Regions from separate parts of the Consotaella aegiceratis genome, predicted to be linked through region 4. Evidence: predicted binding sites of a transcription regulator. Region 4 holds the regulator's gene; each other region holds the start of a gene.
What was found. Region 4 encodes LexA, which represses DNA repair genes until DNA is damaged. Its sites were predicted from a motif close to TGTTCNNNNTGTGTTCNG; they were not measured.
Positions count from the first base shown of each region.

Region 1: the regulator LexA is predicted to act here: its motif matches at 3,196-3,213, upstream of SMD10_RS00905 (ImuA family protein).
Region 2: the regulator LexA is predicted to act here: its motif matches at 3,955-3,972, upstream of SMD10_RS10855 (DNA recombination protein RmuC).
Region 3: the regulator LexA is predicted to act here: its motif matches at 2,837-2,854, upstream of recA (recombinase RecA).

Region 1 covers NZ_JAZHFT010000001.1:192,973-198,726, forward strand. The annotation lists gene gluQRS (tRNA glutamyl-Q(34) synthetase GluQRS) at 1-183, opposite strand, end outside; gene SMD10_RS00885 (DNA-3-methyladenine glycosylase family protein) at 239-961, shown strand; gene SMD10_RS00890 (HNH endonuclease) at 1,080-1,637, shown strand; gene SMD10_RS00895 (SDR family oxidoreductase) at 1,809-2,573, shown strand; gene SMD10_RS00900 (GNAT family N-acetyltransferase) at 2,597-3,070, shown strand; gene SMD10_RS00905 (ImuA family protein) at 3,224-4,015, shown strand; gene SMD10_RS00910 (Y-family DNA polymerase) at 4,053-5,462, shown strand; gene SMD10_RS00915 (error-prone DNA polymerase) at 5,459-5,754, shown strand, end outside.
Region 2 covers NZ_JAZHFT010000012.1:107,900-113,653, forward strand. The annotation lists gene SMD10_RS10845 (lytic murein transglycosylase) at 1-761, shown strand, start outside; gene SMD10_RS10850 (serine protease) at 1,033-2,490, opposite strand; gene SMD10_RS10855 (DNA recombination protein RmuC) at 2,733-3,920, opposite strand; gene def (peptide deformylase) at 4,043-4,555, shown strand; gene fmt (methionyl-tRNA formyltransferase) at 4,572-5,531, shown strand; gene truA (tRNA pseudouridine(38-40) synthase TruA) at 5,544-5,754, shown strand, end outside.
Region 3 covers NZ_JAZHFT010000014.1:18,021-23,774, forward strand. The annotation lists gene cckA (cell cycle histidine kinase CckA) at 1-831, shown strand, start outside; gene SMD10_RS11575 (pseudouridine-5'-phosphate glycosidase) at 835-1,776, opposite strand; gene SMD10_RS11580 (PfkB family carbohydrate kinase) at 1,784-2,737, opposite strand; gene recA (recombinase RecA) at 2,915-3,988, shown strand; gene alaS (alanine--tRNA ligase) at 4,361-5,754, shown strand, end outside.
Region 4 covers NZ_JAZHFT010000025.1:33,196-38,949, reverse strand. The annotation lists gene SMD10_RS16380 (ComEC/Rec2 family competence protein) at 1-1,446, shown strand, start outside; gene lexA (transcriptional repressor LexA) at 1,703-2,458, opposite strand; gene SMD10_RS16370 (molybdopterin molybdotransferase MoeA) at 2,532-3,740, opposite strand; gene moaC (cyclic pyranopterin monophosphate synthase MoaC) at 3,745-4,248, opposite strand; gene trpC (indole-3-glycerol phosphate synthase TrpC) at 4,245-5,057, opposite strand; gene trpD (anthranilate phosphoribosyltransferase) at 5,054-5,754, opposite strand, start outside.

The DNA of each region.
Region 1 (5,754 bases), on a different contig from region 4:
CTCGATCTGGCGCTCGTAGGCAATGGTGCAACGGGCGCGGTCGATGTCCTCCAGGCGCAGGAGAAAACGGCCGTCGGTCTCCCGCGCCATGGCATGATTGACGAGGGCGGAATAGGCATGGCCGAGATGCAGTTCGCCATTGGGGCTCGGTGCAAATCGAAAAACGGGTTGCCGATCGCTCATCACTGCCCTTTGTTCCCGCGCTCCACCTCTCCCGACTTGGCAAGAGAGACCGGCCGTGGCCAGTGCCCTTCACAAAAAACCGCAGAACGCGCCCGTCCAGGCCGGCGGGCGGATTGCCAGCGAGGCCGACCTTGCGGCATCGCTCAAGGCCTTGCGGGCTCTGGACGACCGGCTTCCTACGGTCATCGATCGCGCCGGGCCGCTGCCGCTGCGCAAGAACCCGGACCGGCTCAAGGGCCTGGTGGCGACGATGATCGGCCAGCAGGTGTCACGCGCCAGCGCGGCCGCCATCTTCGGCCGGCTCGACGCGGCCCTCGACCTCGACGACCCGGCGGCGATCCTCGGCGCGCCCGAGACGGTCTATCGCGCCGCCGGCCTGTCGCGCGCCAAGCACCGCACGATCCTGGCGCTCGCCCTGGCGGTGGCCGACGGCGAACTCGACTTCGGGCGAATTGCCGCAGCCCCGGCGGAGGACGCGATCGCCGAACTGGTGCGCCTTCCCGGGATCGGGCCCTGGACGGCCGAATCGTACCTGCTCTTCTCGCTCGGCCACCCGGACGTATTCCCCTCCGGCGATCTCGCGCTGCAGGTGGCCGTCGCCGATGCCTTCGCACTGACGGAACGGCCGAAGGCCAAGGCCCTGGCGGGGATGGCAGAGGTCTGGGCCCCCTACCGCGCGACCGCCGCGCGCCTGTTCTGGGCCTATTATCGCGCGATCACCGCGCGCGACGCCGCCCCCGTCGGCCTGGCGGAAGCCGGTCCGGACCAGGCGGGATAGAAGGACAAACGTCCCTATCCCCCGGCAAGTCGCCGTTCAGGCTTCACAAAGGCGACATGATAGGACACGATAGTCCGCGCAAATCGACGCAAGTCGTTTTTTGTGAAGGAGACCCTCCTTGACGATTGCGGTGACTTCGGAACTGGCACCTGCGCTCGTATTGAACGCCGACTATCGACCCTTGAGCTACTATCCATTGTCGCTCTGGGGATGGCAGGATGCGATCAAGGCGGTTTTCCTGGACCGTGTCACAATCCTTGCAGAATACGACAAGACGGTTCGAAGTCCGAACTTCTCGATGAAACTCCCGTCGGTCGTCTGCCTTAAGTCCTACGTCAAACCCGCCAAGTATCCCGCGTTCACCCGCTTCAACGTCTTCTTGCGCGACCGCTTCGAGTGCCAGTATTGCGGGTCGACCCACGATCTGACCTTCGATCACGTCATCCCCCGCTCGAAAGGGGGCTTGAGCACCTGGGACAACGTCGTCGCCGCCTGCTCGCCCTGCAACCTCAAAAAAGGCAATCTCCTGCCCAAGACCGCCGGCATGGAGCCGCGGCAGAAGCCCTTCCAGCCCAGCGTCTACGACCTGCACAACAACGGCCGGCTGTTTCCGCCGAATCACCTGCACGAAAGCTGGCTCGATTATCTCTACTGGGATTCCGAACTGGAGCCCTGAGACGCTTTAGGCCTTTTCCTCCCGGCCGCCAGTCGCATCCTTCCACGTCCACGTTGCTATCCGGCTTCTGTCCCCTGTCCTGCCATCCGCATCCTGTTCGCCAAGACCGCCATCCTTGCTATGTGAACCCGGTGATACGCCGGATTTCAGCATGATGACGGGAGGAAAGAGGTGGCCAAGACCGCAATCGTGACCGGTGCCAGCCAGGGCATCGGTGTCGCTCTCGTCGAGGCGCTGCTCGGCGCGGGCTTCACCGTCCACGCGGTGGCGCGCGACGAGGCGCGCATGGCCGAGCGCTGGCGGCAGGCGATGACGGACGGCACGCTGGTTCCCCACGGCCTCGACGTCACCGACAGGACGGCGGTCGAGCGCTTTTTCGCCGAAACCTTTGGCGAGGCCGACGCGCCTCTGGACCTTCTGTTCAACAATGCCGGAACGTCCAACTCGCTCGGCGCGGTGTGGGAGAGCGATCCCGCCATCTGGTGGAGCGACCTCACCACCAACGTCCTCGGCCTCTATCTGATGACGCACGCCGCGCTGGGCGTCATGCGCCGGCAGAATCACGGCGTCATCGTCAACATGGACGGCGGCCGGCCGAAAGGCATGTCGGCCTACGCCGCCTCCAAGGCGGCGGTGGTGCAATTCACCAAGATCCTCGACGAGGAATTGCGGCACGAGAATTCGGCGATCGCGGTCTACGCCGCCAATCCCGGCCTGGTGAAGACCAGGCTTACCCAGGCGCAGGCGGACTCCGACGTCGCCGCCCACTGGAACCCTGGCGTGCGCGAAGCCTTCGCCAAGGGCGCGACGCGCCGGCCCGAGGAGGTGGCGCAAAAGCTCGTCAAGCTGCTGCCGAAGATGGGCCCCGAGACGAGCGGCCAATATTTCGACCCGACCACCCCGGACGGCGAATTCAAGCCGATGCCGGGGGAGTGAGGGGGATTTGCAGAGGATCGCAAATGCCACCCATTTCCCTGCGCAGAGCGACTATCGAGGACGCCGTAGCGCTGGCTGATCTTCACCAAGCGACGATCGGCGGGACCTATCGTGACGTCTACGCTCCAACCGCCTTGGAAGACTGGCAAAGCGGCCATACGCCGGACAGGTGGCGGCGACGGCTCGCGGGGGAAAGCCTCTTCGTTCTTGCAGAGGGGGATGGACGCGTCTTGGGTTGCGGCGGGCTCACCGGCAATCGAACCGGTGTCTATGTCCATCCCTCGGCGCAACGACGTGGAATCGCCCGAACTGTCTTCGCGGAACTGGAACGGCTTGCCAGGCTTCGAAATGTCCCGACGCTGGAGCTCTCCGCTCCGCAAAAGGCAGTCCCCTTCTATCGATCCGTAGGCTTTGTCCCGATCGCCCCCAAGCGGCACGATTTCGCCAATGGAGAAGGGATCATCGTCGTCGACATGAGAAAGGTGCTCTCCGGTTAATCCCAATGCGAGAATTGATAGCTTGTATGCGGTCGACGCGCTCAGCGAGCATCATTCCTTCCGCTAACGCCCTGCAAATGATTCCGAAATTGGCCCATTGACTCTTGTCCGGCCGAGCGCTTTTTTAGAACAAAACAGGAACACGAAAGCGCCATGCAGGCACAGCTTCTCCCCTTGCGCGACAGGCTGGCCGCGATCTCGCGGCCGCCCGCGCCCTCGCACCGCCGGCCCGCCAGTCTCGGCGGCAGCCTCGACGCGCCGCTGGCCGGCGGGTTGGCGCGCGCCGCCCTGCACGAGGTTCTCGCCGCCGCCCCGCGCCATGCAAGCGCGGCGAGCGCGTTTGCGGCCGCTCTCGCCTTGCTCGCGGCCGGAGGCTCGCCTCTGGTCTGGGCGCGCCAGAGCCTTGGCACGCTGGAGGCCGGCGCGCTCTACGGGCCAGGCTTGGCCGAACTCGGCCTCGATCCGGGTCGCGTGGTTCTGGTCGAATTGAAGGATGCCCTCCAGGTGCTGCGGGCGGCGCTGGAAGCGGCGCGGACCCCGGCGCTCGGCGCCGTCGTCGTCGAGATCTGGGGCGAGCCGCGGATCCTCGACCTGACGACCACCCGGCGCCTCGCCTTGGCGGCCGCCCGCTCGGGGACGACCGTCCTTCTCCTGCGGCTGGGCACCGAGGCGCAGCCCAGCGCCGCGCAGACCCGCTGGCAGGTGGCCGCCAGCCCCTCGCGGGCGCTCGCGGCTAATGCGCCCGGCCATCCGTCCTTCACCGTCAAGCTCGATCGCCACCGCGCCGGCCCCGCCGGCCAGAGCTGGCGCCTGGAGTGGAACCGTGACCGCCACCGCTTCGACATCGTCCCCGCGCAGTCCGCGCCGCTATCTGGCGCTGTGGTTTCCCTACCTGCCCGCCAACCGGCACAGGCGCCGGGCGGGCGGCTCGCCGCCACCGGATGAGGCGCCGCTCGCCCTCATCGAGCGGGTCGGCGGCGGCATGCGCATCGTCACGATCAACCGGATCGCGCGCGACCTGGGCGTGGCGCCGGGCCTGACGCTGGCCGATGCGCGCGCCCGCCTGCCGCAGCTCGCCGCCGAGCCCATGGACGCGGCGGCGGACGGCCGTTTGCTGCAGCGCCTCGCTGCCGCCTGCGACCGCTATACGCCGCTCGTCGCCATCGAGGCGCCGGACACGCTGATGCTCGACATCACCGGCTGCGCCCATCTGTTCGGCGGCGAGGCCGGGCTGGTGGATGCGGTCCGCCGACGGCTCGACGCGCTCGGCATCGACGTCCATGCCAGCCTTGCCGGCACGCCCGACGCCGCACGCGCCCTGGCGCGCTTCGGGCCGGACGTCATCGTCGCTCCGGGGCGGGAGGCGGAGGCCGTCGACCGCCTGCCCGTCGCGGCCCTCGGCCTGGCGGACAAGACCGCCACCGCGCTGGCGCGGGCGGGCCTCAAGACCATCGGCGTGCTCTCCCGCCGCCCCTCCGGCCCGCTCGCCGCCCGGTTCGGCGAGGGTCTGGTCGCCAGGCTGCGGCGCACCCTGGGCCATGAGGATATCGGCATCACGCCCGGCCGGCCGTCGCCCGACCGCGCCGCCGAACAGCGTTTTGCCGAGCCGATCGGCCATCTCGACGACGTCAAGGCGACACTCGGCCTGCTGGCGGCGCGGCTCGCCGTCCAGCTGGAGGAAGAGGGGCGCGGTAGCCGCCGGCTGATGGCCGAGTTCTTTCGCGCCGACGGGGCGCTGCGGCAGATTGCCGTCGAAACCAGCCAGCCGGTCCGCGATGCCAGGATCATGATCCGGCTCTTCGCCGAACGGCTCGACGGACTGGCCGATCCGCTCGACCCGGGCTTTGGCTTCGACCGGATCCGCCTTGTGGCGGTCGTCGTCCAGTCTCTCGATGCCCTTCAGGTCACGCTCGACGGCCACGGCAGCGACACCATCGAGCTGGCGACGCTGGTCGACCGGCTGGGCGCCCGCTTCGGCGGAGAGGCCGTGACGCGGTTTGACCCCGTCGACACCCATATCCCCGAGCGCGCGGTGCGCATGATCCCGGCCGGCCGGGGGGCGGGGCAGGAGATCGCCTGGATTCGGCCCGAGCCCGGTCAGCCGCCGGCGCGGCCCCTGCATCTGTTCGATCCGCCGCAGCCGATCGAAACCGTGGCGGAGGTTCCCGACGGGCCGCCCTTGCGCTTTCGCTGGCGACGGGTGCTGCACGCCGTCACCCGTGCGGAAGGGCCCGAGCGCATCGAGCCGGAATGGTGGCGCGAGAGACGGCCGGGCCGCGACTATTACCGCGTCGAGGACGCCGAGGGCCTGCGCTTCTGGGTGTTTCGCGAAGGCCGGTACGACCAGCCGGGCGGACCACCGCGCTGGTTTCTGCACGGGATCTTCCCATGAGCGCCGCCTCGACGAGCTCTTACGTGGAACTCGCCGCGGCGAGCAATTTTTCCTTCCTGCGCGGCGCCTCGCATCCGCAGGATCTGGTGGCCGAGGCAATCCGGCTGGGCCATGCCGGCCTGGGTCTCGCCGACCGCAACTCGGTGGCCGGCGTGGTGCGCGCGCTCGGTGCTGTGCGCAAGGCCCGCGAGGCTTGGCAGGAGCAGTATGGCCCCCAGGCGCGGCTGCCCTTCAAGCTCGCCACCGGCGCACGTCTGGTCTTGCGCGACGGCAGCCCGAACATCCTCGCCTA
Region 2 (5,754 bases), on a different contig from region 4:
GCAAGGAGACCTTTCGAGAGGAGCTGCTGGCAGCCCTGACCATCGTCGCTGATGGTCATCTGAAGGTCTCCGAGATGCGCTCGTCCTGGGCCGGCGCGTTGGGACAGCCGCAATTCATGCCCACTAAATTCCTCAAGCTGGCCGTCGATTTCGACGGCGACGGCCGTCGCGACATCTGGCAGTCGGTCCCCGACACGCTGGCCTCGATCGGCCAGTACCTCGCGCAATCCGGTTGGGTTCGCGGCCGCGACTGGGGCTTCGAGGCCAACGTGCCGGACCGCATCTCCTGCGCCCAGGAAGGGCCGGACCGGCGCCAATCGATCCGCGAATTCGTCGATGCCGGCGTGACGCGCGTGTCCCGTCGAGCTTTCCCTGCTCACGAGGCCGACCAACCCGGCAATCTGCTGATGCCGGCGGGCCGCTTCGGCCCTGCTTTCGTCGCAACGCCGAATTTCTATGTCATCAAGGCCTACAACAATTCCGACCTCTACGCGCTCTTCGTCGGCCATGCCGCCGATCGCATCCGGGGAGCCGATGCCGGGTTTCACGGTGGCTGGGTCGCCAACAAAGGCCTGACTCGAGGCGACGTCGCCCGCATGCAGAAAATTCTCCAGGGCAAGGGCTACGATGTCGGAGGGGCCGATGGTCTGGCCGGCTATAAGACGCGGCGCTCGATCGGTGCCTGGCAGGAAGAAAACGGGCAAGCCGCGACTTGCTGGCCGACCCGAGATCTATTTAAAAAAATATCGCAGGCCGGCTGAATATTAACCTATTATTTACGGTTAATTCTAGAAGGCACTTCAAATACGACGCATTCAAGTGTAAAACAGAATCGATCCTGAAGTTTAGCGTCGATGAGAGACGCGCCGGGATCCGCCGGGAGGCGTCTTTGACGTTCCGGCACCATGATGGTGTCCGGGACGTCTTCGCTTTATACAATCCGATGGTCTTCGAATTTTCCCAAGTTTCGCCTGGCAGCGACGCGACGCGTTTCTATTAACGCGCCTTCGCCTACGGCACGGCGTCTACTGCTCAATTCTGAGCGGTCTGCTCGGAAGCCAGGCAAACGACGGGCAGGATGGAGTCCTTCACCTTGGCGGTGGCGTCCGGAACCGAACCGAATTCCGCTTCGGGATCGGCGGAGGCATAGGCAATGCCCTCCTCCTTCAGGAAGGCGACGGCCGCCTCGGGACGAATGGCGAAATTGATCGCCTGCGGAATGTCGCCCGTCAGATCGGCCACGGCCACGGCGTTGAGTTTGGCGGTCACCACACCGACGACCCGGCCGGACAGGTCGACGAGAGGCCCGCCGGAATTGCCGGGCTGGATCGGCGCCGAGATCTGCAGATAGCGCGAATCGTTCATCAGGCCCATCAGCGACGAGACGTTGCCGCGGGTGACATTGAGACTGTCGGCCAGAATGCTGCGCAGCGGGAAGCCCAGAGCCAGGATGTCCTCGCCGAGCCGCGGCGCGTCCGCGGCCATCCGCAGCGGCTCGCCCAGCGTCTCACCGGAGACATGGAGCAACGCGAGATCGGCGGCCTCATCGAGGATCTGGCCGTCCGCAACGCCGTGATTGCCGACCAGGATGGTCTTGCAGGAGCGCGCCACATGGGCGTTGGTAAGCAGCCACCCGTCGGCGACCACGAAGCCGGTGCCCGACGAATCCGCCGGCTTGTCCGCCGGCGCCGACCGATCGGAGCCGAAATCGCCAAGGCGCCCACCACGCGCATCAGCGAACGGATCGGCATAGGCCACCATGTCGGTGCTGTGTCCGGAAACGTCGACCATCGGCCCGAAACCAAGGCCCCGGTTCTGGGCCACCCGCGCGGCGGCCGGCTCGCCGGCAAAAGGCTCGAACAGGTTTGCCGAGACCCTGGCAAACGGCTCCATCACGTCGGCATTGGCAGCGTCGTAGGACAGGGAATATCCGCGCAATTCGCCATCGCGTGTCGCGAACCGAATGAGATAGGACCGCTCTGATTCCTTTCCGGCGATGGAGAACCACGTGCCGCCGAAGGTCTTGGCGGTCACGCTGCGTTCGCTGCTGGGGGTGGACAGAACGGCGAACAAGTCGTCGAGCGTGCGACCGCCATCGGTGAAGCGCGCCGTCTCAATCTCGATCCCGTCGTCGGAGGAGCGCCACAAATGGCCGATTTCGGTCTGACCCAGATCGCGGACCAGCGACAGCGGAAGCCCGACCCGCACGCCGGTCACCGCGTCGTCGACCAGAGCAAAGCCGGTGCCGGTTTCCGCTCGATCGCTCTCGACCAGCAACAGCCGAAGAAACGGCTGGTCCATGATGCCGGTGGCTTCCAGCCCATGGCGCGCCTGGAAGTCGCGGATCGCCCGCAGCGTCTCCGGCCCGACATCGCCGTCGAAGCGGCCGGCATAGTCCCCCGTCCAGGCCAGCCGCATCTGCAGGCCCTGGCGGAAATCGTGCTCGGTCTGGCTGTTGTAGGCGTCGGCGAGCACATTCAGCTGCGCCACAGCCGGCGCCGCCGAAGCAGCCGGTGCAACAAGTAGAGCAAAACTGGTTAGGATCGCTTTGACGCCACTGCGCATACCGGTCCCCTCGTCTAACGTCGGTCGCATCAACAACGCAGAAGACGTCCAAATCGATCCCAACCTGGTTTACGGTTTCTTCACAAATTCTTGCGCGAGAGATGAGAATGCCGGATTCACCGGTAATACGCGGTTGAAACAATCGGCCGGTTCGGCCTTCGGCGAGACTAGATCCCCGCCAATCTGTCGGCTGACTTAGCTGGCCCGGGGGCGTCTTCGCCGAGATCGACGGCTTCGATCCGCTCACCTCGGCGGATCAGCTTCTCGGTCGATGTCAGGATCTGATCGATGTCGCGCTCTGTCTGGCCAAAATGGCCCTTGAGCGCCACCACGCGCGCATCCAGCCGGCCGAGATCCTCCATCAGAAGACGCACCTCGCGCTGGATGCGGCCGGCCTCTTCCTTCATCCGCGCGTCCTTCAGGATCGCCTGCACCACCTGGATCGACAGCATCAGCAGCGAGGGCGAAACGATCACCACCCGCGCCTTGTGCGCCCGCTGGACGATTTCGGCGTGGTCCTCGTAAAGTGCTGCGAAGATCGATTCCGACGGCACGAACAGAAACGCCGTATCCTGGGTTTCTCCGGGAATGAGGTATTTCTCGGCAATCGCCTTGATATGGGTATCCATGTCGCGCTTGAGCCGCCTGACGGCGAAGTTCCGCGCCTCGTCGCCCGCCGCCTCGCCCAGCGCCGTCCATGCTTCCAGCGGAAACTTGGCGTCGATCGCCAACGCCGGCGCGCCGTTCGGCATCGGGATCAGGCAATCCGGCCGCTTGCCGTTGGACAGCGTTGCCTGGAAGGAGTAGGCGCCCGGCGGCAAGGCGTCCATGACGATCGCCTCCATCCGCGCCTGCCCGAACGCGCCGCGCGTCTGCTTGTTGGCCAGGATATCCTGCAGGCGAACGACTTCGCCCGCCAGGTTGGCGATCTGCCCCTGCGCCCGGTCGATGACCGCCAGCCGCTCGCTGAGCGCGCCCAGCGACGCCTTGGTCTCCCTGGTCGTCTCCATAATCGACTGGCCGACACGCGAGGTCAGCCCGTCCATGCGTTCCGACAAGGCCCGCGTCAGATCGGCCTGACGCGAGCCGAAGATCTCCGCCATCGTCTGCATCCGGCCCGTCATCTCCGTCTGCGCCCTGAGAATGTCCCGCAATCGCTCGTCGCTCTCGGCGCGCTGCGCCTCGGCCTCCTGCCGCGCCGCCTCCGCCGCCCGACGCGCACGGACCAGCGCCACGGCGATCCAAGACAGCGCCAGAATCAGAAAGGCGACGAGCGCGGCGCCGCCCGTGACGGTCGTATCACCGAGCGAAACCAGCGGCCGATCGAGCAGGCCTGGGAGAAAATCGGAGTTCATGGGCTCGATCCTAGCGGACTTCTCTGCCGAAGACCAGATCAAAACAAGAACATTTTATGGCAATGCGCGAGCGGACACATCTTCAGATTGACCGCGATTGAGCCAGCGATTACCTGCACCCCATGACGATCAAGCCCCTCATCATCCTTCCCGATCCGGTGCTGCGCCTGCATTCCAAACCGGTCGAGCGGGTCGACGACGACATCCGCCGCTTTGCGGAGGACATGTTGGAGACGATGTACGATGCGCCGGGCATCGGCCTCGCTGCGATCCAGGTGGGCGAACCGCTGCGGTTGCTCACCATCGACGTCTCCGGTGAGGAGGAAGAAAAGGCGCCGCACGTCTTCATCAATCCCGAGATCGTCGCCTCCTCGGAGGAGCGATCGGTCTATGAAGAAGGCTGCCTGTCTATCCCCGACTACTATGCCGAGGTCGAGCGTCCGGCCAAGGTCAAGGCGCGCTATCTCGGGCTCGATGGCGAGATGCACGAGATCGAAGCCGAAGGGCTGATGGCGACCTGCCTGCAGCACGAGATCGACCATTTGAACGGCGTGCTCTTCATCGACTACATCTCCAAGCTGAAGCGGCAGATGGTCATCAAGAAGTTCACCAAGGCCGCCAAGCGTACAATCTGATCGGAGGCGGCCTGATATGCCCCTCAAAGTGGTTTTCATGGGCACGCCGGCCTTTTCCGTGCCGACGCTGTCGGGCCTGGCTGAGGCCGGGCACGAGATCGTCGCGGTCTATACGCAGCCGCCGCGTGCCGGTGGCCGTCGTGGTCTCACCCAGACGCCCTCCCCCGTTCACCAGGAGGCCGAGCGGCTGGGGCTTGCCGTCCGCCACCCCGAGCGCCTGAAGAGCCCGGCCGATCAGGCCGCCTTCGCCGCGCTCGGCGCCGACGTCGCCGTCGTCGTCGCCTATGGCCTGCTCCTGCCGCAGCCGGTGCTCGATGCGCCGCGCCATGGCTGTCTCAACGGTCACGCCTCGCTGCTGCCGCGCTGGCGCGGCGCCGCCCCGATCCAGCGTGCCATCGAGGCGGGCGACGCCTCCACCGGCATGATGGTCATGCGGATGGAGGCCGGTCTCGACACCGGCCCGGTGGCGTTGACCGAAGAGACCGAGATCGGCGGGAGCGAGACGGCCGGCGACCTGCACGATCGCCTGTCCGCGATCTCCGCCCGGCTGATGGTGGAAGCCCTCACGCGGATCGAGGCAGGCTCGCTCGGCTTCGAGGACCAGGACGCCATCGCCGCGCGCACCGGTTGCGAGCCGACCTACGCCCGGAAGATCGACAAGGCCGAAGCCGAGATCGATTTTTCGCAGGCCGCGGCCGCCGTGAAAGGCCGCATCAACGGCTTCTCGCCCTTTCCTGGCGCCTGGACGATGGTCGATCTCGGTGCCGGGCCGGAACGCCTGAAGCTCTTGCGCGCACGCGTCGAGGACGGCACCGGAGCGCCCGGCGAGGTGCTGGACGATCGGCTGCTGGTCGCTTGCGGCCATGGCGCCGTGCGTCTCCTGGAACTGCAGCGCGCGGGCGGCAAGGCGATGACGGCGGACGCTTTCCTGCGTGGCTCCGCCCTATCGAAGGGAACGCGCCTCGGCGCAGTCTGATCGAGTTCGCCGATGCCGCGTTATAAGCTTATCATCGAATATGACGGCCTGCCCTATGTCGGGTGGCAGCGTCAGGCCAACGGCTGGTCGGTACAGGCGGCAATCGAGGCGGCTGTGGAGAAGTTTTCCGGAGAGACCGTGACCCTGTTCGGCGCCGGACGCACGGACGCGGGCGTCCATGCCAGCGGCCAGGTCGCCCATGTCGATCTCGCCCGCGAGTGGA
Region 3 (5,754 bases), on a different contig from region 4:
GATCTCTGGCCGGTGATGGCCGATATCGGGCAGTTCGAGCAGGTGATCACCAACCTCGTCAAGAATGCCCACGACGCCATGAGCAGCGAGGGCGGCAAGATCACCATCTCGACGCGCAACGTGCCGTCCGACGAGGTAAAGGCCCTGGGTTATGCCGAGATGAACGAGGGCGACTTCGTTCTCGTCGAGGTCGCCGACACCGGCTCCGGTATGCCGCCGCAGGTCGCCGAACGGATCTTCGAGCCGTTCTTCACGACGAAGGAGATCGGCAAGGGCACCGGCCTCGGCCTGTCGATGGTCTACGGCATCATCAAGCAGTCGGGCGGCTTCATCTTCGTCGAATCGAAGGAGGGCGAGGGCACCACCTTCCGCATCTTCCTGCCGCGCCATATCCCGACCGCGCTGGAGGCCCCGCGTGCCGAAGGCGCCGTGGCGCAGGCGGGAGCCAAGACGGATCTGTCCGGCACCGCCTCAATCCTGCTCGTCGAGGACGAGGACCAAGTTCGCGCCGGCAACATGCGTGCGCTGAAGATGCGCGGCTACGAGGTGCACGAGGCGGCTTCGGGCGTCGAGGCGCTGGAGGTGATGGAGGAGCTCGACGGCAAGATCGATCTGGTGGTCTCCGACGTGGTGATGCCGGAGATGGACGGACCGACGCTGCTGCGCGAACTGCGCAAACAACACCCGGGCCTGAAGTTCATCTTCGTCTCGGGCTATGCCGAGGACGCCTTCGCCAAGAACCTGCCGGAAGGCGAGAAATTCGGCTTCCTCGCCAAACCCTTCAGCCTTCGCGACCTCGCCATCGCCGTCAAAAGCATGCTCGAGGAATAGCGTTTAGGACGAGAGGCCGGCGGCCACGTCGGCGGCCTTCAACGCGCCCGCGATTCGGGCCGCCACACGCGCGTTCGATTCCACCAGCGCGATGTTGGTGGCAAGCGTGCGACCTTCGCTCAGCTCGAACATGCGATTGAGCAGATAAGGCGTCACGGCCTTGTGCGTGATGTGGGCGGCGTCGGCATCGGCCAGGGCCTGGTCGATCCACGCCCCGACGGTGGAGTTGTCGATGGCCGAGGCTTCCGGCACCGGATTGGCGACCAGCATGCCGCCGGTCAGGCCCAAGGCCTGGCGAGCGCGCTGAAACGATGCAACGGCATCGGCGGTATCGAGCCGCAGGGGGGCCGCCAGACCGGACGAGCGGGACCAGAAGGCGGGAAGGTCGGAGGTATCAAAACCGACGACAGGAACGCCTTTTGTCTCCAAAACTTCAAGTGTTTTCTCAATGTCGAGAATGGCCTTCGCCCCGGCGGAGACGACGATCACCGGCGTGCGTGCGAACTCCTCCAGATCGGCGGAAATATCGAAGCTTTCGGCCGCGCCGCGATGCACGCCGCCGATGCCGCCGGTGGCGAACACCTCGATGCCGGCGAGCGCCGCCGCGATCATCGTCGCGGCAACCGTCGTCGAACCAGTCCGGCCGGTGGCGATGGCATAGGCCAGATCGGCGCGCGACAGCTTCAGCGCATCCTTGGTCTGGGCGAGCGCCTCGAGCTGCGGCCGTTCCAGGCCGATGGTCAGTTCTCCGCCGAGCACCGCGATGGTCGCCGCCAGCGCGCCTTCCTCGGCAACGATCGCTTCGACCTTTTCGGCCATTGCGAGATTCTGCGGCCAGGGCATGCCGTGCGTGATGATCGTCGATTCGAGGGCGACGACCGGCTTGCCGATGGAAAGAGCGTCGGCCACCTCGCGCGACAGTTTGAAGGGCGGGGTCGTGGGCATGGAAATCTTATCCTTCGAAATAGCACTCGGGGGCCGGCAGGGCGTTCGCGATCTCTGGAACGTCCCGCTCGAAGCCTGTCGCCGTCAGCGTGCCCGTCGCAATCCGGATCATCGCGGACGCCATCCCGAGGCGGGCTCCTTCATAAAGCGACAAGCCGCGGCAGAGCGACAGCAGGGCGATACCGGCGAGCGTATCGCCGGCGCCGGTGACATCCATGGAATCGGAGATCGGGATGGGCGCCTGCAATTGCACGGCGCCGTCCTCCAGGATCGCTGCCGACCGCGGCCCGTCGGTCACGACGGCGCGCCGGCAGCCCAGAGCACGAAGACGGAAGGCGAGGGCGCCGACACCGGCGTCGGGGTCGCCCTGGGCCAGGGCACAGGCCTCGGCCCGCGATACGAACAGCACCGACAGGTCCGGCAGCGCGCCGCTCAGCCGCACCACCTTGGCCGGCGACACGCCGATCGCCGCGGATGGCCGCGCGCCGGCCTCACGGACGAAATATTCGACGCTTCTGGGCGGCAGGTTGGCGTCGACCAGCAGGGCGTCCGCTTCTGCGATCATCGTGCGGATATGACGGCGCTGGAACGCCCGTGGCGACAGGAGATCGTAGAGGGCCATGTCGGCGATACCGGCAACCAGATCGCCGCGGTCGTCGAGAATCGCGGTATAGCTCGGTGTCGTGCGGTCGAGCCACGTCAGCGGACAGTCGTGAATGCCGGCCTCCGCCAAGGTCTGTCCGACCAGCTCTCCATCCGCATCGCCGCCGCGCGCGCCGAGATACGTGGCCTTCGCGCCAGCCGCGCGAAGCGCCAAACCGGCGTTGAGTACCGAACCTCCGGCCTGGGCGACCAGGCGCCCGGGGTTGGACGCGGCGGGCACGAAGCCATCGACGGCGCGCGCACGGCGGTCGATATGAGCGGCGCCGGCCAGGAGAATCACGGGATGGGACGAAGGCATGGCGTCTCTTTTCACCATTTCGCAACACTTGGCTAGGTGGCGGGCCTGCCCGAATCGGCTCGTGGAGCGGGAACAAAACAAGATCATCTCTTGTATAGCGAGAACAAATAGAGTACATAGGGTCGGAAACGGCACGATTGCGTCGACCCTCAACGCGTGGAATAAGGTCCCGTCCCCATGGCTCAGAACATGCTTCGTCTCGTAGAGGATAATTCGTTGGACAAGGATAAGGCTCTCGATGCCGCCCTGGCGCAGATCGAGCGGGCGTTCGGCAAGGGCTCGATCATGCGGCTCGGTGCCAACGACAAGATTGTCGAGGTCGAGACGGTTTCTACGGGCTCACTCGGACTGGATATCGCGCTCGGTGTCGGCGGCCTGCCGAAAGGCCGCATCGTCGAGGTTTACGGACCGGAAAGCTCGGGCAAGACCACGCTGGCGCTTCACACGATCGCGGAAGCGCAGAAGAAGGGCGGCATCTGCGGCTTCGTCGACGCCGAGCACGCGCTCGATCCGGTCTATGCGCGCAAGCTGGGGGTCGATCTCGAAAATCTCCTGATCTCGCAGCCCGACACGGGCGAGCAGGCCCTAGAAATCACCGACACATTGGTGCGCTCCGGTGCGCTGGACGTGCTCGTCGTCGATTCGGTCGCAGCTCTGACGCCGCGTGCCGAGATCGAAGGCGAGATGGGCGATTCTCTGCCGGGCATGCAGGCCAGGCTGATGAGCCAGGCACTCCGCAAGCTAACGGCATCGATCGCCCGGTCGAAATGCATGGTCATCTTCATCAATCAGATCCGCATGAAGATCGGCGTGATGTTCGGTTCTCCGGAGACGACGACGGGCGGCAATGCCCTGAAATTCTATTCGTCCGTGCGCCTCGACATCCGTCGTATCGGCGCGATCAAAGATCGCGACGAGGTCACCGGCAACCAGACGCGCGTCAAGGTGGTCAAGAACAAGCTCGCGCCTCCCTTCAAGCAGGTCGAGTTCGACATCATGTATGGCGAGGGCGTGTCGAAGACCGGCGAACTGATCGATCTCGGCGTGAAGACCGGGATCGTCGAAAAGTCCGGCGCCTGGTTCTCCTACAACAGCCAGCGGCTGGGCCAGGGGCGTGAGAACGCCAAGCAGTTCCTGCGCGACAATCCCGATACGGCCAACGAGATCGAACTGGCGATCCGCCAGAATGCCGGATTGCTGGCCGATCAGATGCTCGACAGTGGCGAAGAGGGCGACGCGGCCGAAGAATAGACGCGCGGTCGGCGGCCCGACGGGGCGCCCGAGAAAACGATGATATCGGGCGCGGCTCTATGCAAGGGGTCGCGCCCTTCGTCGTTGCAGCGCGGGAAACGCCATCGCACGCGGCCGCGGCAATTGCGCGGGCTGCGGTGGACGCGTAGCCGCCGCTAGGTCGAAACCGCAGGGCGCCGCAAAGTCAGGCGCCGGATGGACAGCGCCCGGTCCCCTCGGTAAATAGCGCTCTCGACCGGCAACGGCCGTTTGGTCGGCCGGATCGGACGGGTGTTGCTTTATAGATGACCGGCGCCGGTGGTGCTGCTCTTCCCGACCGGGCAAGAGTTGCCGCCAGCGACGGTATAACGATGGTTTTGCGAAGGTTCTCCGATGAGCGGCGTGAACGAAATCCGGTCGACATTTCTCGACTATTTCGCCAAGGACGGGCACGAGAAGGTGCCGTCTTCGCCGCTGGTGCCGCGCAACGATCCGACGTTGATGTTCACCAACGCCGGCATGGTGCAGTTCAAGAATGTCTTCACCGGTCTTGAACAGCGGCCCTACAAACGCGCGACCACGGCGCAGAAGGTGGTGCGCGCCGGCGGCAAGCACAACGATCTCGACAATGTCGGCTACACCGCGCGGCATCACACCTTCTTCGAGATGCTCGGCAACTTCTCCTTCGGCGATTATTTCAAGGACCACGCGATCGAGCTCGCCTGGACGCTGATCACCAAGGAGTTCGCGCTACCGAAAGATCGGCTGCTGGTCACCGTCTATTCCGAGGACGACGAGGCCGCGGCCCTGTGGAAGTCGATCGCCGGCTTTTCCGACGACCGGATCATTCGCATTCCGACGTCGGACAATTTCTGGACCATGGGCGAGACTGGTCCGTGCGGCCCATGCTCGGAGATTTTCTATGATCAGGGCGAGGATGTGTTCGGCGGTCCTCCGGGAAGCCCCGACGAGGACGGCGACCGTTTCCTGGAGTTCTGGAATCTGGTTTTCATGCAGTACGATCAGGTCGACCGGGAAACGCGGCTCGACCTGCCGCGCCCGTCGATCGACACAGGCATGGGCCTGGAGCGTATGGCGGCCGTGCTGCAGGGTGTGCACAGCAACTACCAGACTGATCTCTTCCGGCGCCTGATCGGCGCGGTCGAGGATGCCGTCGGCTCCGAGGCCAAGGGCGATGCGGCGCCGAGCCACCGGGTCATCGCCGACCACATCCGCTCGACGGCATTCCTCATCGCCGACGGCGTGCTGCCCTCGAACGAAGGCCGCGGCTACGTGCTGCGCCGGATCATGCGGCGCGCCATGCGCCATGCCCGGCTGCTCGGCGCGCAGGAGCCGGTGCTTTACCAGATCCTGCCGACGCTGGTCTCGGAGATGGGGCGCGCCTATCCCGAACTGGTGCGCGCCGAGGCGCTGACCACCGAAACGCTGAAGCTGGAGGAGAAGCGTTTCCTTCAGACGCTCGACCGGGGCCTCGCCCTGCTTGCGGAAGAGACGCGGTCGATGTCGAAGGGCGATCTGCTCTCCGGCGTGACGGCATTCAAGCTTTACGACACCTATGGCTTTCCGCTCGACCTGACCCAGGACGCGCTTCGCCAGCGCGGCATTGCCGTCGATCTCGCCGGCTTCCAGGACGCCATGGAGCGCCAGCGCGCCGAGGCGCGCAAAAGCTGGGCAGGATCCGGCGAGGCGGCGGCCGAGAGTGTCTGGTTTGCGATCCGCGAGCGGGTCGGGCCGACCGAGTTCCTGGGCTATGATACCGAGCGCGC
Region 4 (5,754 bases):
GCCGCGGCGCTGGTCACCGGTGAGCGGTCCGGCATTCCCGACACCGTCACCGAGTGGCTGCGCAAGAGCGGGCTCGCCCATCTGTTGGCGATTTCCGGACTGCACATGGCTTTGGCGGCGGGCTTTGCGATGACCCTGGTTCGCGCCTTGCTGGCGGCCATTCCTGGCTTGGCGCTGCGCTTTCCCGTCAAGAAATGGGCCGCCGCCGCCGCCATCGTCGTCGCCGCTGCCTATCTCGCCATCTCGGGCGCCAACGTGGCGACGCAGCGCGCCTTCATCATGCTCGGTGTCATGCTGCTCGCGATCCTCTTCGACAGGCCAGCCCTGACGCTGCGCAACGTCGCCATCGCGGCGCTGATCGTGATCGCTCTCGGCCCCCATGCCGTGATGACGGCGAGCTTTCAGATGTCGTTCGCCGCAACCACGGCGCTGGTCGGGGCCTATGGCGGCTTCGCGCGCTGGCGCGCCGCGCGATCGTCCCGGTCGAGGGGGCCGCTGCCGCTTTGGCGAAAGCTGATACTCTTTTTCGTCGGCATCGCCGCATCGTCGCTCATTGCGAGCGTCGCCACGGCGCCTTACGCAGCCTATAACTTCCAACGCCTCGCGCCGTTCGGCCTCGTCGCCAATCTCCTGGCGCTGCCGATCTTCAGCCTTTGGGTGATGCCGCTGGCGTTGTTGTCCGTGCTGGCGATGCCCTTTGGCCTCGACGCGCCGTTCCTGCATCTGCTGGCGATCGGACTGGATGCGATCTTCGCCATCGCGCACCTGACGGCCGACCATATGCCCGACGCGGCGAGCGGGATCGTCTCGCCGCTCGCCTTGGCGGTGCTGACGGCTGCTCTGCTGGTGGCGACCCTCTGCGCCAGCCGCCTGCGTTGGATCGCGGTGCCTTTGGCCGGCATCGGTTTGGCTTTGGCGCTGGCGACCGGCTCGCCGCCCGAATTGCTGATCTTCGAGGATGGCGAGGAGGTGGCCCTGATCGCCGAGGACGGCACTGTCTCCTTCCGCAAGGAGCGACCCAACGGGTTCGTCGCGGACCAATGGCTGCGCGCCTATGGAGGCGGCACGGCGACCGCCGACACCGGTTCGCCATTCGATTGCGAGGAGGCTTTCTGCCGCGCCGTCAGCCGCTCGGGACTGACGATCGTGTGGACCGACGACTACGAACTCACCGGGCGAGCCTGCGACGAGGCCGACGTCGCCATCGTCGCACGGGCGATCCGACTGGACGCCTGCCGCTCAGGCGCGCTTCTCGTTACGCTTAGGACACTGCGGCGCACCGGATCACTGGCTATTTCCCGCTCGCCGGCCACGGGCCGGGCGGAGATGCAGACGGCGATCGGCCCGGTTCCCGCCGAGTGGAACGCCCATCGGCTGGCGCCCTGGCCGGAATATTGGCGAAAGCCGGAGATTGCTGACGGCGAGGCCGGCAAATCCGAGGATTGAGAGCTTCGCCGATCGACCATCTCCAGGATCGATCCGAGCGCTGATGCTTGCCGGAGACGATGGCAGCCACACAGCGCTACGGCGTAGACCGATATCCGGCCTCGGCGGCAGGCAACGCGGTCTGGATCCTCGGCACGGTGGCCGAGGATGACGCTGTGAGGAGCCGTTACCTCACTCCGTGTCCGCGTTCCTGCAATAGAGCAAGACTATGGATGAGCCACGACGATATTCGTGCCCTCGGTCGACGGGCGGCGTTCTAGGAATAGCGGCGAATGAGCCCGATCAGCCGACCTTGTACCTTCACCCGATCCGAGCCGAAGATCCGCGTCTCATAGGCCGGGTTGGCCGCCTCCAGGGCAATGCGGTCGCCGCGTCGCCGGAAGCGTTTCAAGGTGGCTTCCTCGTCGTCGACGAGCGCCACCACGATATCGCCGGGCGTGGCCGTATCGGAGCGACGGATGACCACGGTATCGCCGTCGAGGATGCCGGCCTCGATCATCGAATCGCCCTTCACCTCCAGCGCATAGTGCTCGCCGCTGCCACCGATCATGTCGGCGGGGATCGGAATCGAATGAGTCGGGTGCTGGATCGCCGAGATCGGCACGCCGGCGGCGATCCTCCCCATGACCGGAACGCTGAGCGCCGCTCCGTCGCTCACTTCGACCGGCGCAGGGCGGCTCGGCCGGGCCAACGCACCGATGCGGGGCAGGGAGACGCTTTCGGCCTTGGGGGTCTGTGCCCGTCCTTCGATGACGCTCGGCGTGAAGCCGGTTCTCGCCTTGGCGGGCTCAGGCATGCCCTCCGGCAGCTTGAGCACTTCGAGGGCTCGGGCTCGGTTCGGCAGCCGGCGAATGAAGCCCCGCTCCTCCAGCGCCGTAATGAGCCGGTGGATTCCCGACTTCGAGCGCAGATCGAGTGCGTCCTTCATCTCGTCGAAGGAGGGGGGCACGCCTTCCTCCTTCAATCGTTGATGAATGAAGACCAGCAGATCGTGCTGCTTGCGCGTCAGCATCGCCGCGAATCCCTCCGAAAACAAAACCTGAACAAATCTAGCTGTTCTAGTTGTGTTCCGCAAGCGGAACTCGTCAGTCGAGGTCGACGTAGAGGCAGGGATCCCCCGCTTCGGCACGAGCCGCTTGAGCCGGCCGCATCAGCAGAGCCGAGGCGCGGGCATAGATCGACAGGAGCGAGGAGTCCTGCCGGTCCATCGGCGTCACGATCGCGCCGCCCTCTGCCGACAATTCCGATATGGAGCGCAGGAAGTTCGTGCGTTCGCTCGGATTGGCGGGCAGCGCCACGCCCGTGCGGCCCACTCGGGTCAAGGGTTCGGGTTGCCGGCCAGCCAACGCGCGCACCAACGGCCGCAGAAACACCGAGGCCGCCACCAGGCTCGATGCCGGGTTGCCGGGCAGCCCGATCAGCCGCATGCCGTTCAGCCGCCCAGCCATGATCGGCTTGCCCGGCCGCATCGCCACCTTCCAGAAATCGAGCGAAACGCCCTTCGCCTCGAAGACCGCACCGATATGGTCGTGATCGCCGACCGAAGCACCGCCGATCGTCACCAGAAGATCGATTCGCTCGTCGATCGCGCGATCGACGCAGGCGGCGATCTTCGCGGGATCGTCGGGGGCGATTCCATAGTCCAGAATCTCGCCGCCGGCGCGCCGGACGATGGCCGCGACACCATAGCCGTTGGATGCGACGATCTGAGCTGGACCGACCGGCTCTCCGGGTGCCACAAGTTCCGATCCCGTCGCCAGCACGGCCACTCGCGGACGCCGCCGCACCGTCAGAATGGGATGGCCGCCGCTTGCCGCCAGGGCCAGGGCACCCGGACGCAGCCAGGTGCCGACGGACAGCAGGATGTCGTCCTGAGCGAAATCGTTGCCGGCCGGGCGGATGTGCTGACCGGTAGACGGCGCCGCGGTGGCGCGGATCAGGCGATCGCCGAGCGTCTCGGCATTCTCCTGGATCAGGATGCTGTCGGCTCCGGCGGGCACCGGCGCGCCGGTGAAGATACGCACGGCCTGACCGCTGCCGACGGACCCGTCGAAAGCGCTGCCGGCGGCGGCCTCGCCGATCACCTCGAGCGACCGCGATAAATCGGCGAGATCGGCGGCGCGGACGGCGTAACCATCCATGGCCGACGAATCGAAATCGGGCTGGGTGCGGGTGGCGCGAAGCTCGGTGGCGAGAACGCGTTCGAGCGCGTCATGAAGGGCGACGTCTTCCGTGCCCGACGCCGGCTCCACGCCTTCGACGAGCTGGGCGACCGCCTCCTCGACGGAAATCATGATGTTATGCTCCTGCAGTCCAGGTTCCGGATTTGCCGCCTGATTTCTCCAGCAGGCGGATACCGGTGATGGTCATGCCGCGCTCCACCGCCTTGACCATGTCGTAGACGGTGAGGCAGGCGACAGAGACGGCGGTCAAGGCTTCCATCTCGACGCCGGTCTTGCCGCCGACCTTGACCGTCGCGGTCACGCGAAGACCGGGCAGGGCGGGTTCGGCTTCGAGGTCCACCTTCGCCGAATTCAGCATCAGCGGATGACACAGCGGGATCAGTTCTGAGGTGCGCTTGGCCGCCATGATGCCGGCGATGCGCGCGGCCGCCAGCACGTCGCCCTTGGCGGCCTGACCCGAGACGATCAGCGACAGGGTTTCGGGCGTCATCAGAACGAGCCCTTCGGCGCGCGCCACGCGCTGCGTTTCGACTTTTTCGCCGACGTCGACCATGCGCGCATGGCCGCTGGCGTCGATATGGGTCAGACCGGTCTCAGAGGCCTGGGGCGTATCCGTCATGCTGCGGCTCCCGCCTCGACGCCGGTCAGAAGCAGCCGGGTCGCGGCAGTGACATCGGCCTGTCGCATCAGGCTCTCGCCGACGAGAAAGGCGCGAACACCCGCGTCTGCAAGCCGCTGGCAGTCGCCGTGGGTGAAGATGCCGCTTTCGCCGACCAGCAGCCGGTCGTCGGGCACGAGCTTCGCCAAGCGCTCCGACACGGCCAGATCGGTATGGAAGGTCTTGAGATCGCGGTTGTTGATGCCGACCAGCGGCGAGCGCAGCTTCATCGCCCGTTCCAATTCGGCCTCGTCATGCACCTCGACGAGAACGTCCATGCCGAGACCGGCAGCCGTGTCCTCCAACTCCGCGGCACAGGCGTCGTCCACGGCGGCCATGATGATCAGGATGGCGTCGGCGCCCCAGGCGCGGGCCTCGACCACCTGATACGGCTCGAACATGAAATCCTTGCGCAGCGCCGGCAGCGACACGGCGTCCCGCGCGGCCGTCAGGAAGCTGGGATCACCCTGGAACGAAGGCGTATCGGTCAGCACGCTAAGGCAGGCGGCGCCGCCTGCCTCGTACTGCCTGGCGAGGATCGGCGGATCAAAATCGGCGCGGATGAGGCCCTTCGACGGGCTCGCCTTCTTGACCTCGGCGATGAGCGCGAAGCCGCCGTCGGCCTGCCTGCCTTTGAGGGCCTCGGCGAAGCCGCGGGGCGCGCTCTGCGCTTTCGCCCGAGCCTCGATCTCGCTCAGCGAGGTTCGCGCCTTGGCGGCTGCGATCTCCTGGCGCTTATAGGCTTCGATCTTCTTGAGGATGTCGGTCACTCGGTCGCCTCCGCCGCATCGTTGCTGACCGCGACCAGCTTGTCGAGGACGGCGAGCGCCGCACCCTGGTCGACGGCCTGTCGCGCCTGCTCGATGCCGTCGCGCAGGTCCTCGGCCCGGCCCGCCATCACCAGTGCCCCGGCGGTGTTGAGCAGCACGATGTCGCGATAGGGGCTCGGCTTACCCTCCAGGACCGCTCGCAGCGCGGCGGCATTCGCCTCGGCGTCGCCGCCCTTGATGCCGGCCAGGGGATGGCGTTCGAGGCCGACGGATTCCGGCTCGAGCGTGAACGTGGTGATCTGGCCGTCGGTCAGCGTCGCAACCTGGGTCGAGCCGCAGACCGTCATCTCGTCCAGCCCGTCGCCATGGACCACCCAGGCCGCTTCCGTCCCGAGGGCGCGCAACGTCTCGGCGATCGGCACCACCCATTCGGGAGCGAAGACACCGACCAGCAGGCGCCGGACGCCCGCCGGATTGGACAGCGGACCGAGCAGGTTGAAGACCGTCCGGGTGCCCAGTTCGACGCGGCTTGGACCGACGAAGCGCATGGCCGAATGGTGGGCCGGCGCGAACATGAAGCCGACATTGGCCTCAGTGATGCAGCGAGAGATCGCCGCCGGCTTCAGATCGACGTTGACGCCAAGCGCGATCAGCACGTCGGCGGCGCCGGAGCGGGAGGACAGCGCCCGATTGCCGT